3 regions of the Nocardioides sp. LHG3406-4 genome follow, and region 1 is predicted to be linked to each of the others. Evidence: predicted binding sites of a transcription regulator. Region 1 holds the regulator's gene; each other region holds the start of a gene.
What was found. The regulator LexA, encoded in region 1, represses DNA repair genes until DNA is damaged. The targets are predictions, from matches to a motif close to TCGAACANNTGTTCGA.

Region 1 (4,356 bases):
TCCGGCGCAGTGATCTGAGCCTCTGTGCTCGGGCCGCGGCGTACTCTCCTCCCATGACCCTGCTCATCATCCTGCTCGTCGTCGTGGGCGCAGTCGTGGCCTGGAAGTTCCGCGTGCCGCTCCTGGCGAAGATTTTCGGTCAGTCCGAGAGCCGCGTCGACCGGCAGCTCAACCGCAAGCGCTGACCCGCGCCCTGGTGCCGGCGCCCGCGAGGTAGTCCGGTGCAAAATCGGCCTGTGTGCAGCTCAGCACCCCTGATCTGCACCGGACTACCCCCCGGACTGTGCCGAGCCGACGCGCGTGGGCAGGTCAGCCAGACGCCAGTCGCGACAGCGCCTTGCGCACCACCGCCGGGTCGGTGGTCGTCCACATCGGGGGCAGGCTCGCCTTGAGGAAGCCGCCGTAGCGTGCGGTTGACAGTCGTGGGTCGAGTACGGCGACCACGCCGCGGTCGGTGGTCGTGCGGATGAGGCGGCCGGACCCCTGGGCGAGCAGGAGAGCCGCGTGGGTGGCCGCGACCTGCATGAAGCCGTTGCCGCCGGCCTTGTCGGCGGCCCGCTGGCGCGCCGACATGAGCGGGTCGTCGGGGCGGGGGAACGGGATCCGGTCGATGATCACGAGCTGGCAGGTCTCGCCGGGCACGTCGAGGCCCTGCCACAGCGACAGGGTGCCGAAGAGGCAGGTGTGCGGGTCGTCCACGAACTGCCGCGCCAGCTCGGGCAACTGGGCGTCGCCCTGGGCCAGGGTCGTGAGGTGGGGGAGCCGCTCGCGCATCGCCTCCGCCGCGGCCTCGGCGGCCCGGCGTGAGGAGAACAGGCCCAGGGTGCGGCCCTCCGCGGCGTCGACCAGCTCGGCGATCTCGTCGAGCTGCGCAGTGCCGAGGCCGTCACGGCCCGGTGGCGGCAGGTGGCGCGCGACGTAGAGGATCGCCTGCTGGCCGTAGTCGAACGGCGACCCGACGTCGATGCCGCGCCAGGGCAGCACGCCGTCGGCGCGCTCGACTGGCTCGGAGAGCACTCGCTCCGAGGGCTTGAGCCCGAGCGACGTGGCGACCGCGCTGAAGTCGCCGCCGAGCATCAAGGTGGCGGAGGTGAAGACCACGGTCTTGTCGGTGAGCAGCTTGTCGCGCATCGGGCCCCACACCTGCAACGGCGCGACGCAGAGCCGGGCCGGCATCCGGTCGCGGGCCTCGTTGAGCCAGAGCACGTCGGCCTCGACGTGGGCAGCCATGCGCTCGACGGTGGCGAAGACGTCCTGTGCGAAGCCCTTGGCCTGCGTGCGGCCGGCGTCGGCCTCGCCGGCACCGGCGGCCTCCTTCGGGAAGGCCGAGACGAGCGCGCGGGCGGCGTCTCGGACCAGCGCGAGGGCGTCGGCGAGCTGCTCGCCCAGGGTGTCGATGCGGCCCGGCTCGGTGCGCGAGAGCGCGTCGGCGAGAGCGTCGCCCGCGTCAGCGAGGTCGTCGGCCTGGGATCCCTCGATGTGGCGCTGCGCCCGGCGGGCGGCGCGCTCGACGTCGTTGGCCGACAGCTCGTCGGTGGCGGCCTGCGTGACGCGGGCCGTGAGCTCGTGCGCCTCGTCGATCACCACCGCGTCGTAGTCGGGGATCATCGGCACCCCCTCGATCGCGTCGATCGCGAGCAGCGAGTGGTTGGTGACGATGAGGTGGGACCGCTGGGCCTTCTCCTTGGCCCGCTCCGCGAAGCACTCCTGCGCGAAGGGGCACTTGGTGGCGCCCAGGCACTCGCGGTGGTTGACGCTGACCTGCCGCCAGACCCGGTCGGTGTGCCGCGGGGCGTTGTCGCGCTCGCCGCTGCCGCCGGCCTTGCTCTCCTCCTCGGCCCACTCGCGCAGCTTGACCACCTCGCCGCCCAGGGACCCGGTCGGCACGTCGACGAGCACGCCCTGGTCGTCGGGGACGCCCTCGCGGATCCGGTGGAGGCAGGCGTAGTTGGAACGGCCCTTCAACACGGCGTACGACGTGTCGAGGGTGCCGCCGACCGCCTCGACCAGCCGGGGCAGGTCGCGCTCGACGAGCTGGTGCTGGAGGGCGAGCGTCGCGGTCGCGACGACGACGCGCTTGCCGTGGAGCAGGCTCGGGACCAGGTAGCCGAGCGACTTGCCGGTGCCGGTGCCGGCCTGGACGAGCAGGTGCTCGCCGCCCTCCATGGCCTCGACGACCGCCTCGGCCATCTGCACCTGACCGTCTCGCTGCTCACCGCCGAGCGCCGCGACCGCCTGGGCCAGCACCTCGCGCACCCGGCTGTCCGGGTGGTCCGAGATGTCGTCCTGAGCGCTCACCAGGGCACCCTATGTGCAGCCGCCGACAGCCGCCGGAACGCCGCGGCGTACCGGCGCCGAAGGGTGCGTCACACCCGACGCAGGACCGCCGTGACGATGCCGAGGATGCTGGCGTCGGTGCCGTCGATCGGGTCGTAGGCGTCGTTGTGGGGGAGCAGCCAGACCTGGCCGTCCTTGCGCTGCAGCGTCTTGACGGTGGCCTCCCCGTCGATGAGGGCGGCCACGATCTGGCCGTTCTCGGCGGTCTGCTCCTGACGGATCACGACGTAGTCGCCGTTGCAGATGGCCGCGTCGATCATCGAGTCGCCGGACACCTGGAGGAGGAAGAGGGTGCCCTCGCCGACCAGCGAACGGGGCAGCGGCATGACCTCTTCGACGCGCTCGTCGGCCAGGATCGGGCCACCGGCCGCGATGCGTCCGACCATGGGGACGTAGGTGGCCGCCGGCATGGCGTCGCCGATGCCGGACTCGTCGACAGCGGTCTCCTCCACGTGGGAGATCGACCGGCGCGCGGCCATCACCTCGGGCAGGAAGACCTCGAGGGCCCGGGGGCGGTTGGGATCGCGCTTGAGGAAGCCCTTCTCCTCCAGCGTCTTGAGCTGGTGGGCGACGCTGCTCGAGCTCGTCAGCCCGACGACCTCGCCGATCTCGCGCATGCTGGGCGGGTAGCCGCGCATCTCGATGGAGTCCTTGATCGTGGCCAGGACGCGCTGCTGGCGGGGGGTCAGTCCGGTGGCGTCAGGGGGCCCGTCGGGCAGCTCGAGCACCTTCTTGCCGGTGCCGCTCGTCTTGGCCATGGGTCCTCCTGGGTGACAGCTGGTGGTTCGTCTCGCCGGTCGCCTCACCGTAGACCGATCCCGACCCGACTTCAAACAAGTGTTCGAACAGGCGTGTCGTGATCTGGCCCTCGACCCGCCGCGACACGCTTCGAACACTCGTTCGGGCAGATGCTTGATTCGTTCGAACACATGCTCTAACGTCGTACACATGTTCGATCGAACGTCTGATCGAGCCACCGAGAGTGTCGGTGCTCGCCACTAGACATCGACTGAGACGAGACAGGCAGATCACGACAGGCAGATCACGACAGGCAGATCACCCCCTTCCCCAGGAGGTCCAGATGAGCACCATGACCACCACGCTGAGCCCGGCCCTGACGCTGACGCCGGTCCGCGACGTGCGTACGCCGTCACGACGCACCGCCGGCCACCTGCGCCTCACCCGGCGCGGACGTCTCGTCGTCCTCCTGGCGGCGCTGGCCGTGGTGCTGATGCTCGGCGTGCTCTTCGGGTCCGGCTCGGTGGCGACCGACGAGGCCGGCACGCCCGAGCCGACGCGCGTCGTCATGGTGGGTCAGGGCGAGACGCTGTGGGGCATCGCCTCTGAGGCGGCGGGCGACGGCAGCACCCGCGACATGGTCGCCAGGATCGAGCGGCTCAACGCGCTCGAGACCGCGATGGTCACCGCCGGTCAGAAGCTGCGGGTCCCCACCTCCGACTGACCCTCCAGATGATCACCCAGACCTACAACTGAATACTCCACCAGCCGCTTCGACCCCGGCTGGTGGGCCGGGGAAGACGGAGGGCGGGCCATCACGGCCCGCCCTTCGCGGCGTCCGGGCGCGTCAGGTCGGGCGCGTCAGGTCAGGCGCGTCAGGCTCAGCGGGCGGCTCGCCGGCCGCCGGGCGGCCGCGGAGCAGCGTGCTCGTCGTCCACCTTGTCGGCCCGGGACCACCCGAGCACCCTCTGCAGGCGGCTGACCAGCATCAGCCCGGCGAACAGGCAGGCCACCGCGCCCAGCGAGGCCAGGCCCAGCAGCCACCAGGCGGAGCGTTCCCCGGCGCGCGCGGAGCCGCCGAAGTCGATGGCGACGTAGACCAGATAGCCCCAGGCGACCACCAGGAGGGTGATGGCGAGTGAGTGCACCAGAACGGCCGGTCGGAACGCCCGCGCGGGCCTCTCCGCCCGGCGCGACCCGCCCCGCTTCCCCGTCACGGAAGCCATTGTGTCCGATGCCCGCGAGGCGCACGACACGCCGCCGTCCCAGACCGGTCACGAG
Region 2 (4,356 bases), on a different contig from region 1:
CGGGGCGGCAGCGGAGGACAGCTCGAACTCCGGGAGGTGCACCTCGCCGATGCCCAGGTCGGCCCGCGGGTCCAGGGCACAGCGGTCGCCGATCGTGCGGGTGGAGGCCAGCAGCGACCGGGCGTCACGGGGACCGAGCCCGGCGAGCCGGCAGATCTCCTCGGCCACCTCGTGCATCTGCTTGCCGGACTTCAAGAAGCCCTCGGCGTTGCCGCGATCCAGGTGTCGTCGATCGAGTGGGACCAGCCGCCGCGCCGCGTCGAGGACGTCGATGGTCGGGGCGTCGAGCCGGTCGGCGTACCGCACCGCGTTGGTCAGCACGGCCCGGACGCCGGCGGCGCGAGCCAGACCGGCCATCCGGGCGGCGTGCGGGGCGGACCCGGGGCCCCAGACCGCCTGGGCGCCGGCCCCCAGCCGGTGGGAGACCAGCTCGACCACGAGGTTCTCGGGCGGCAGCGCGGCGCGCCACGCGTCGAGGATCGCCAGGGCGTCGTCGTCACGGCGCCGGGCCACCGCGGCACCGAGCTCGGAGGCCGGCCCGAGCAGGACGAGCACGCCTCCCCCCGCCAGGTGCGGCGCGAGGAGGTCGAGGTCGGCCACCGGACGGCCCCGCTCGCCGGTGAGGTGGGTGGCCGAGACCAGCCGGCAGATCGCCGCCCAGCCGGCCCGGCCCTGGGCCAGCAGAGTGACCCTGGGCCGACTCTGCTCGTCACGGAACGCCCCACCCCGCACGGGGGTACGCCGGGCGGCCGGGGGCCTCGACCCTCCTCGGCCGGCAGAGACCGGCAGCACGGCGAGGTCGACCCCCAGCACCGGACGGATCCCCGCCTGGCTGCAGGCCTTGGCGAACTTCACCGCGCCGTAGGTGCCGTCGCGGTCGGTCAGCGCCAGGGTGTCCATCTCCTGTTCGACGGCCCGCTCGACCAGCGTGTGCGGGTGGGAGGCGCCGTACTGCAGGGAGTAGCCGGAGGCCACGTGGAGATGGACGAACGGGTCGGACATGTGCCTGCCTTCGCGGCTGCGTCGAGGGTGAAGTCGAGGGTGATGTCGAGGGTGGTGTCCGGAGACCGGACTAGGCGACCCCGGCCCGGCCGCCGGCGACCACCAGCCGCTGGGCGACCGGCGCGTGCGGCACCAGGCCGAGCGCCGACTCGACGATCCCCAGGAAACGGTCGGCGTCACGGACCAGGTCGTCGGCCTCGCGCTCGGTGACCGCCCGGGTGGACCCGGCCTCGGCGGCCGCGCGCTTGCCGGCACCGGCAGCGAAGAAGGTCGCCCACTCCGCCAGCTCGGGGGCCACGTCGGCCAGCAGCACCCAGGCGTTCTTCTGCCGGCGTCGCCCCGGCGCCGGATGGGCCCGGGCGGCGAGCAGGGCGGCGGTGGCACGCAGCGCAGCCACGTGGGCGCAGGCGTAGCGGCTGGGGACGTCGGCCGCGGTGATCGCCTCCTGCAGCGACTCCGCCGCCCGGGCGAGGTAGGAGTGGGTGGTCGCGGGGAGGAGGTAGGGGTTCACGTCGCTCACCGGGCCCTCAGTCCACACAGCCGACGAGCAGCCAGCGGCCGTCGGACCAGTCGAAGGAGAGGTCGAAGACGCCGCCCCCATCTCCGACACCATCTCCGGGGCTCCCGGGGGCGCTGCTCCCCCGGCCCGCGTGCACCCGCCACATCTCGCGCTCGACGAGAAGGTCGTCAGCCCGGCGATCCGGGTCGGAGCCGGCCTCCCCGATGGGCGCCGCGTCGGTGCCGACCACCGCTCGCACCCCGGCCGACTGCCACCACGGCACGGTCTCCACCCAGTGCGCCACCACGGAGCGCACCTTCCACAGCCGGCCGCGCCACAGGAACTGCTCGGGGCCCTCCTCGGCCGTCTCGGGCTCTCCACCGATCCGCCCTCTGCGGACCTCCACGGGGTCGTCGTACCGCCTCATCTGCTCTCCTCCTCAGCGCCGTCGACCCCGGGGCCGACCCCGGTGACGGTGGGGGTCGAGGTCACCGCCACCGAGGTCGCATCGAACACTTGTTCGAACAACGCCAAGGTACACCGGCGCACCGACAGTTCGTCAATGGTCCGGCGGCGACGGATTCGGGGCCGGTGGACCGCCCGTCAGAGAAGTGGCCGTCGGTGATCAACCGTTCGACCAACCCGACGCCATGGGCTGCGAAGGAGGGTGCCCAGCCGGGTCACGAAGTCGGCGCTCAGTGCGGCTCTCAGTGCGGCTCTCAGTGCGGCTCTCAGTGCGGCTCTCAGTGCTGGCGGAAGTACCGGTTGGTGTCCTTGTGCCAGAGCAGCAGGAGGAGGAACAGGCACAGCACGATCGCCACGACGGCCACCACGGTGAAGAGCACCGGCAGCCCGAGGCGCACCACCACGGCCGCGGCGAGGACGCCGAACAGCGCGGTGGCCGCCAGCGACAGTCGCGCCCACTCGTGGCCCTCGACGAAGAACGCCACGAGCACCAGGACCAGCAGGGCGAAGACGACGAAGAAGACGATCGCCAGCGGCACGAAGGACGGCGCGATCGGGCTGTCCTTGACCGCCTCCAACCCGCCCTCGGCCAGCAGCTTGCGGGCGGCGACGTTGCCCTCGGCCCAGGTGCGGATGACCTTGTCCTGGCGCACCCAGACCAGCACCGCGGCCAGTCCGGTGACGGCGACGAGCGCGAGGAGCACGCGCACGACGAGGGTCACCGACGTCGGCCGGCCCGACGCGGCAGCATGGGCCGACTCACCGGTCGGCTCACCGGCACGGCTGGCGGGCTGGTTGGCGCTGGTCATGCAATCCCCCGATTGGTCGAGCTCGAGACAACGGCGGTGCCCGACAGGCAGTCGGACCCGGTGACTAGGGTCGCACCATGGCGAGCGAGCACCCTTCCATCACCTCTTTCCGGACCGAGCACGCACGTCGCGGCGGCGCCGGCGACGTGGTCATTCTCCCCGACAGCGTCCACACTGCCGCACTCGCCGCCCAGGCGCTGGGCTGCGAGGTCGGCGCGATCGCCAACAGCCTGCTCTTCGACGCAGGGGGCGCGCCGGTGCTGATCCTCACCTCCGGTGCCCATCGGGTCGACACCCACAAGGTCGCGCGGGCGATGGGCACCCCACCGCTCACGCGCGCGAGCCCCGACTTCGTGCGCACCCACACCGGCCAGGTCATCGGCGGCGTCTCCCCCATCGCCCACCCCGTCCCGGTGCCGACCTGGATCGACTCCTGGCTGCGCCGGTACGACGTGGTGTGGGCCGCCGCCGGCCACCCGGCCGCGGTCTTCTCGACCACGTTCACCGAGCTCGTGTCGATGACCGGCGCGACCGAGATCGACGTCGAGTGACGGACCGCCCCATGGAGATCTGGCTCAACCCCTCGTGCAGCAAGTGCCGGGCGGCCGTGACCGCGCTCGACGAGGCCGGTGTCGAGCACACCGTGCGGCGCTACCTCGACGACGTGCCCACCGTCGACGAGCTCGCCGACGTCGTGGCCCGCCTCGGCGTCGAGCCCTGGCACATCGCCCGCGACAAGGAGGCCCGTGCCGCGGGCATCGACCTGCCCCGCGAGCCCGCCCACCGCGCCGACTGGCTGGCGGCCCTGGCCGCCCACCCGAGCGCGATCCAGCGACCGATCATCACGGCCGCCGACGGCACCACGGTGGTCGCCCGCGACGCCGAGACGCTCGCGCGGGTCATCTCCCACGGCACGGGGCAACCCGGAGGCCCGGCCACGGCGTAGGAGGGGTGACACCCACCGGTCGACAAGGAGCACCCCGATGCGTCGCGAGCAGCGCGAAGCGGACTTCACGGAGTTCTACGTCGCCCGGCGCGCGGCCCTGCGCCGGACGGCGTACCTCGTCGTCCGCGACTGGCACACCGCCGAGGACCTCGTCCAGCAGGCGATGGTCAAGGTGTACGCCGCCTGGCCGCGCGTGCGCAGGGACTCGGCCGACGCGTTCGCCCGCAGGGTCGTCGTCAACGAGTGCCTGAGCCACCTGCGCAGGCGCCGCGACGTTCCTGTCGAGGAGCTCCCCGACCGCGCCGTCCACGGGGCCGAGGCCTCGCCGCTCGACGTCGGGGCCGCGCTCGACCTGCTCGCCCCGCGGCAGCGGGCGATCGTCGCGCTGCGCTTCCTCGACGACCTCTCGGTGGCCGACGTCGCGCACGCCCTGGCGATCACCGAGGGCACCGTCAAGAGCCAGACCGCCAAGGCGCTGGCCACGCTCCGCACCCATCTCCCCCAGCTCGTCCTGACCGAGGAGTCTCGATGACCGAGCAGGATCTCGCCACCCTGGTCCGCGACCACGTGTCCTACGACGAACCCGCCTTCCAGCACAGCCCCGTCGAGGTCGTCACCCGAGGTCGCCGGGTCGT
Region 3 (4,356 bases), on a different contig from region 1:
TGCACGTCCGTCGTACCGACATCACTCCCGGCTTCGTCGAGCTGCTGCGACAGGCGGGCCACCAGGCCGACGTCCTCGACCCGCTGCACGACGACCTCGGCGCTCCCGGGGCGTACGACGCGGTCTGGGCGAACGCCTGCCTGCTGCACGTCGACCGCGACGACCTGTCGACGGTGCTGCGACGGCTGGCCGAGGTGACTCGCGCCGGCGGCCTGCTGCGCGTCTCCCTCAAGGAGGGTGACGGGGAGGCCTGGTCGACGCACGGCAGCATCCGGGTGCCCCGTCGGTTCGTCTACTGGCGTGAGCAGCCGTTGCGTGCCGCGCTGGCGGGAGCGGGCTGGAGCATCGAGTCCCTGACGCGCCTGACCAGCCACACCGGCGAGCCCTGGCTCGACGTCCTCGCGAGCCGCACGTCATGAGGCACACCGAGTTCTGGGCGCGCATGGAAGCCGCGCTGGGGCCGGCGTACGCCCGCTCCTGGGCCAAGATGACGGTGATCGGCGAGCTCGGCGGCCGCACCGTCGACGAGGCGCTCGCTGCGGGCGAGCCGCCCAAGGCGGTGTGGGCCGCGGTGTGGCGCACCCTCGGGCTCCCGGACAACCAGCGATGAGCGCGCCCGACCTCGAGGCGGTCCAGCGCCGTACCGTCCGGGTGCTCGTCGTCGGCCAGGCCATCGGCGCGGTCGGCATCACCATCGGCGTGGCCACCGCGTCGCTGCTCGCCCGGGACATCTCCGGCTCCGACACCCAGGCCGGGCTGGCGCAGACCACCCAGGTGCTCGGCGCGGCCGTGGCGTCGTACCTCCTGGCCAGGGCCATGTCGCACCGCGGACGGCGCTTCGGGCAGGTGACCGGCCTCCTCGTCGGGGCTGCGGGCGCGCTGCTCGCGGTGGTGGCCGGCGTCGTGGAGTCGATGGCCCTGCTGCTGGTCGGCGCAGCGATGCTGGGGTCGACGACCGCCGCGAACGCCGGAGCCCGGTACGCCGCCACCGACCTGGCCCCGGAGGCCACGCGCGCGCGGTCACTGGCGACCGTGGTGTGGGCCACCACGATCGGTGCCGTGCTCGGACCCAACCTGACCGGCCCGGCCGGGACCCTGGCCGACGCGCTGGGCATCCCGCCGCTGACGGGACCGTTCCTGCTGGGCAGCATCGCCATGGTGGTGGCCGCCGGCGTCATCGCGGTCTTCCTACGCCCCGACCCGCTGCTGACGGCGCGCGCCGTCGCCGGCGCGGTCGTGCATCAGCCGACCGGCACGTCCTGGGGCCGGGCCGTCGTCGCCGTACGCCGCCAGCCGGCGCTGGGTGCGGCCATCGGCGGCATCGCCTCGGCGCACGCGGTGATGATCGCGGTGATGATCATGACCCCGCTGCACATGGAGCACGGCGGGGCGGAGCTGCGCGTGATCGGGTTCGTCATCTCGGTGCACGTGCTGGGGATGTTCGCGTTCTCGCCGCTCGTCGGCCTGGCCACCGACCGCATCGGCCGGCCGGCGATGCTGCTGGTAGGTGCCGGGGTGCTGCTGGCCTCCCTGCTGCTGTGCGCCCGCTCGCCGGAGGGCTCGTCGTGGGAGATCTTCGCCGGCCTCTTCCTGCTGGGCCTGGGCTGGTCGTGCGCCACCGTCGCGGGGTCGACGCTGGTGGCCGACCTGGCGCCCCTCGACGTACGCACCGACGTGCAGGGCGCCTCCGACATGACGATGGGCCTGACCGCCGCGGCGGCCGGTGCGGTCGCGGGTGTCGTGGTGGGGGAGTGGGGCTATCCGGCGCTCACCGCCTTCGCGGCCGCGCTGGCGTGCGGGGTGCTCGCCGCCGGCGTGGTGAGCGGGCGCCGGGCGGGCGAGCGCGTCCCCGTCTGAGCCGCTGTTCAGGGGCCGCGACACGCGGTCGGATCAGTCGTGGTCGAACACCTGTTCGGGCTATCGTGGTTCCGCGGGTATGACGTGGGACGAGGTTGTCCACAGGCTTCGACGGTGCTGATCAGGGACTGTCGGTGGCTCGTTCTAGCGTCGCCGACGTACCCGACACCGACGACACCCAAAGGACACGCACATGGCTGGTGGAGACCGCGACAAGGCCCTGGATGCCGCACTCGCGAACATCGAGAAGCAGTTCGGCAAGGGCTCGGTCATGCGACTGGGCGACGAGACGCGCGCACCGCTCGAGGTGATCCCCACGGGGTCGATCGCCCTCGACGTCGCGCTCGGCCTGGGCGGCCTGCCGCGCGGCCGGGTCGTCGAGATCTACGGCCCGGAGTCCTCCGGCAAGACGACGGTCGCCCTGCACGCCGTGGCCAACGCCCAGGCGGCCGGCGGGATCGTCGCCTTCATCGACGCCGAGCACGCGTTGGACCCCGACTACGCCAAGGCGCTGGGCGTCGACACCGACGCCCTGCTCGTCTCCCAGCCCGACTCCGGGGAGCAGGCGCTCGAGATCGCCGACATGCTGATCCGCTCGGGTGCGCTCTCGCTGATCGTGATCGACTCGGTGGCCGCGCTCGTGCCCCGCGCCGAGATCGAGGGCGAGATGGGCGACAGCCACGTCGGCCTCCAGGCCCGGCTGATGAGCCAGGCGCTGCGCAAGATGACCGGTGCCCTCAACAACTCCGGCACCACGATGATCTTCATCAACCAGCTGCGCGAGAAGATCGGGGTGATGTTCGGCTCGCCCGAGACCACCACCGGCGGCAAGGCGCTGAAGTTCTACTCCTCGGTGCGCCTCGACGTGCGCCGCATCGAGACGCTCAAGGACGGCACCGACATGGTCGGCAACCGCACCCGCGTCAAGGTCGTCAAGAACAAGGTGGCCCCGCCGTTCAAGCAGGCGGAGTTCGACATCATGTACGGCAAGGGCATCTCCCGCGAGGGTGGGCTGATCGACGTCGGCGTGGAGGCGGGCCTCGTCCGGAAGGCCGGCGCCTGGTACACCTACGAGGGCGATCAGCTCGGCCAGGGCAAGGAGAACGCCCGGGGCTTCCTCAAGGACAACCCCGACCTCGCCAACGAGCTTGAGAAGAAGATCCTCGAGAAGCTCGGCGTCGGCCCGCAGGTCGACAAGCCGGAGGAGGCCCTCTCCGATGAGCCGATCGGCGTCGACAGCTTCTGACGGGTGGCGCGGCGACGTCGCAGCCGGCGTCGCCGCGTGGACCGGCGGCCGCACGCCACCGCCGCCGGACCCGGTGGCCGAGGGACCCGACGCCGACCAGGAGGCGGTCGCACGCAAGATCCTGCTCGACCAGCTGACCGGCCGGGCACGCAGCCGACACCAGCTGGCCGACAAGCTGGCCCAGAAGAACGTCCCGACCGAGATCGCCGAGCGCCTCCTCGATAGGTTCGAGGAGGTCGGCCTCGTCGACGACGCGGCGTTCGCCCGTGACTGGGTCGAGCAGCGCAGCACCGGCCGCGGGCTGGCCAGGCGGGCGCTGGCCCACGAGCTGCGCCGCAAGGGCATCGACGACGAGATCGCCGGTGAGGCGCTCGCCCAGGTGGATGCCGACGACGAGCGGGAGCTCGCGCGCGGGCTGGTCCGGCGCAAGCTCAGGTCGGTCCAGGGTCTCGACCGTGACAAGGCGACCCGCCGGCTGGTCGGCATGCTGGCCCGCAAGGGCCACTCGCCCGGGGTGGCCTACGCAGTGGTCAAGGAGGAGCTCGGCGACACCGACCTTGGGTAGGTTGCCGCACATGCGGCTGACGGTGGTCCACGGCGAGCGTGAGCTCGACGGCACGATCCGCGAGGGCGAGTCCTGGGTGGCCGCCGCTCGTCGTACCGCCGCGACCCTGGTCAGCGACCCGGTGCCCGTCGACCTGTCGGGCGAGGTGAAGCGGTTCGCCGTCGACCACGACCTGGTCGTCGCGATCCGGCCGATGTCGCGAGGTGACCTGCCCCTGGTGACGAAGTGGCGCCAGGCCGAGCACGTCCGTCGATGGTGGCGCTCCAGCGGCGAGCCGTCGGCCGAGCGGGTCGAGGCGCAGTACGGCCCCGACATCGACGGGATGACCCCGACCCGCCTGTGGGTGGCCGAGGTCAACGGGCGCTCGGTGGGCTTCGTGCAGGACTACCGGATCGCCGACTATCCCGAGTTCGCGCTGCTGACGCCCGACCCGGGGGCGCTGGGCGTGGACTACGCGATCGGCGAGCCCGAGTGGATCGGGCGCGGCATCGGCACTCGCGTCGTGTGGGCATGGGCGCTGAAGGCCCGCCAGCGACATCCCGAGGTCGCCCACTACTTCGCCGCCCCCGACCACCGCAACGAGGCGTCGTTGCGTCTTCTCGACAAGGTCGGGTTCGACCGCGGGCTGTGGTTCGACGAGCCTCAGTCCGACGGCTCCAGCGCCACCATGGTCGGGTGCACCCTCGAC

Region 2: a site for LexA is predicted at 2,010-2,025, ahead of ACP7BP_RS08745 (DUF6504 family protein). Genes of this name have one in related genera too.
Region 3: a site for LexA is predicted at 1,901-1,916, ahead of recA (recombinase RecA). Genes of this name have one in related genera too.

What each region holds. Positions count from the first base shown of each region.
Region 1 covers NZ_JAFCWV010000001.1:526,147-530,502, reverse strand. Annotated here, with positions in the region: gene secD (protein translocase subunit SecD) at 1-18, shown strand, start outside; gene ACP7BP_RS02510 (hypothetical protein) at 54-185, shown strand; gene ACP7BP_RS02505 (ATP-dependent DNA helicase) at 310-2,298, opposite strand; gene lexA (transcriptional repressor LexA) at 2,367-3,095, opposite strand; gene ACP7BP_RS02495 (LysM peptidoglycan-binding domain-containing protein) at 3,419-3,799, shown strand; gene ACP7BP_RS02490 (hypothetical protein) at 3,957-4,292, opposite strand.
Region 2 covers NZ_JAFCWV010000002.1:552,267-556,622, reverse strand. Annotated here, with positions in the region: gene ACP7BP_RS08755 (DNA polymerase III subunit alpha) at 1-1,002, opposite strand, end outside; gene ACP7BP_RS08750 (SAV_6107 family HEPN domain-containing protein) at 1,073-1,522, opposite strand; gene ACP7BP_RS08745 (DUF6504 family protein) at 1,530-1,928, opposite strand; gene ACP7BP_RS08740 (hypothetical protein) at 2,245-2,775, opposite strand; gene ACP7BP_RS08735 (YbaK/EbsC family protein) at 2,853-3,326, shown strand; gene ACP7BP_RS08730 (ArsC/Spx/MgsR family protein) at 3,338-3,721, shown strand; gene ACP7BP_RS08725 (SigE family RNA polymerase sigma factor) at 3,759-4,253, shown strand; gene ACP7BP_RS08720 (hypothetical protein) at 4,250-4,356, shown strand, end outside.
Region 3 covers NZ_JAFCWV010000005.1:262,813-267,168, reverse strand. Annotated here, with positions in the region: gene ACP7BP_RS18115 (methyltransferase domain-containing protein) at 1-419, shown strand, start outside; gene ACP7BP_RS18110 (DUF3046 domain-containing protein) at 416-610, shown strand; gene ACP7BP_RS18105 (MFS transporter) at 607-1,857, shown strand; gene recA (recombinase RecA) at 2,051-3,103, shown strand; gene ACP7BP_RS18095 (regulatory protein RecX) at 3,075-3,668, shown strand; gene ACP7BP_RS18090 (GNAT family N-acetyltransferase) at 3,679-4,356, shown strand, end outside.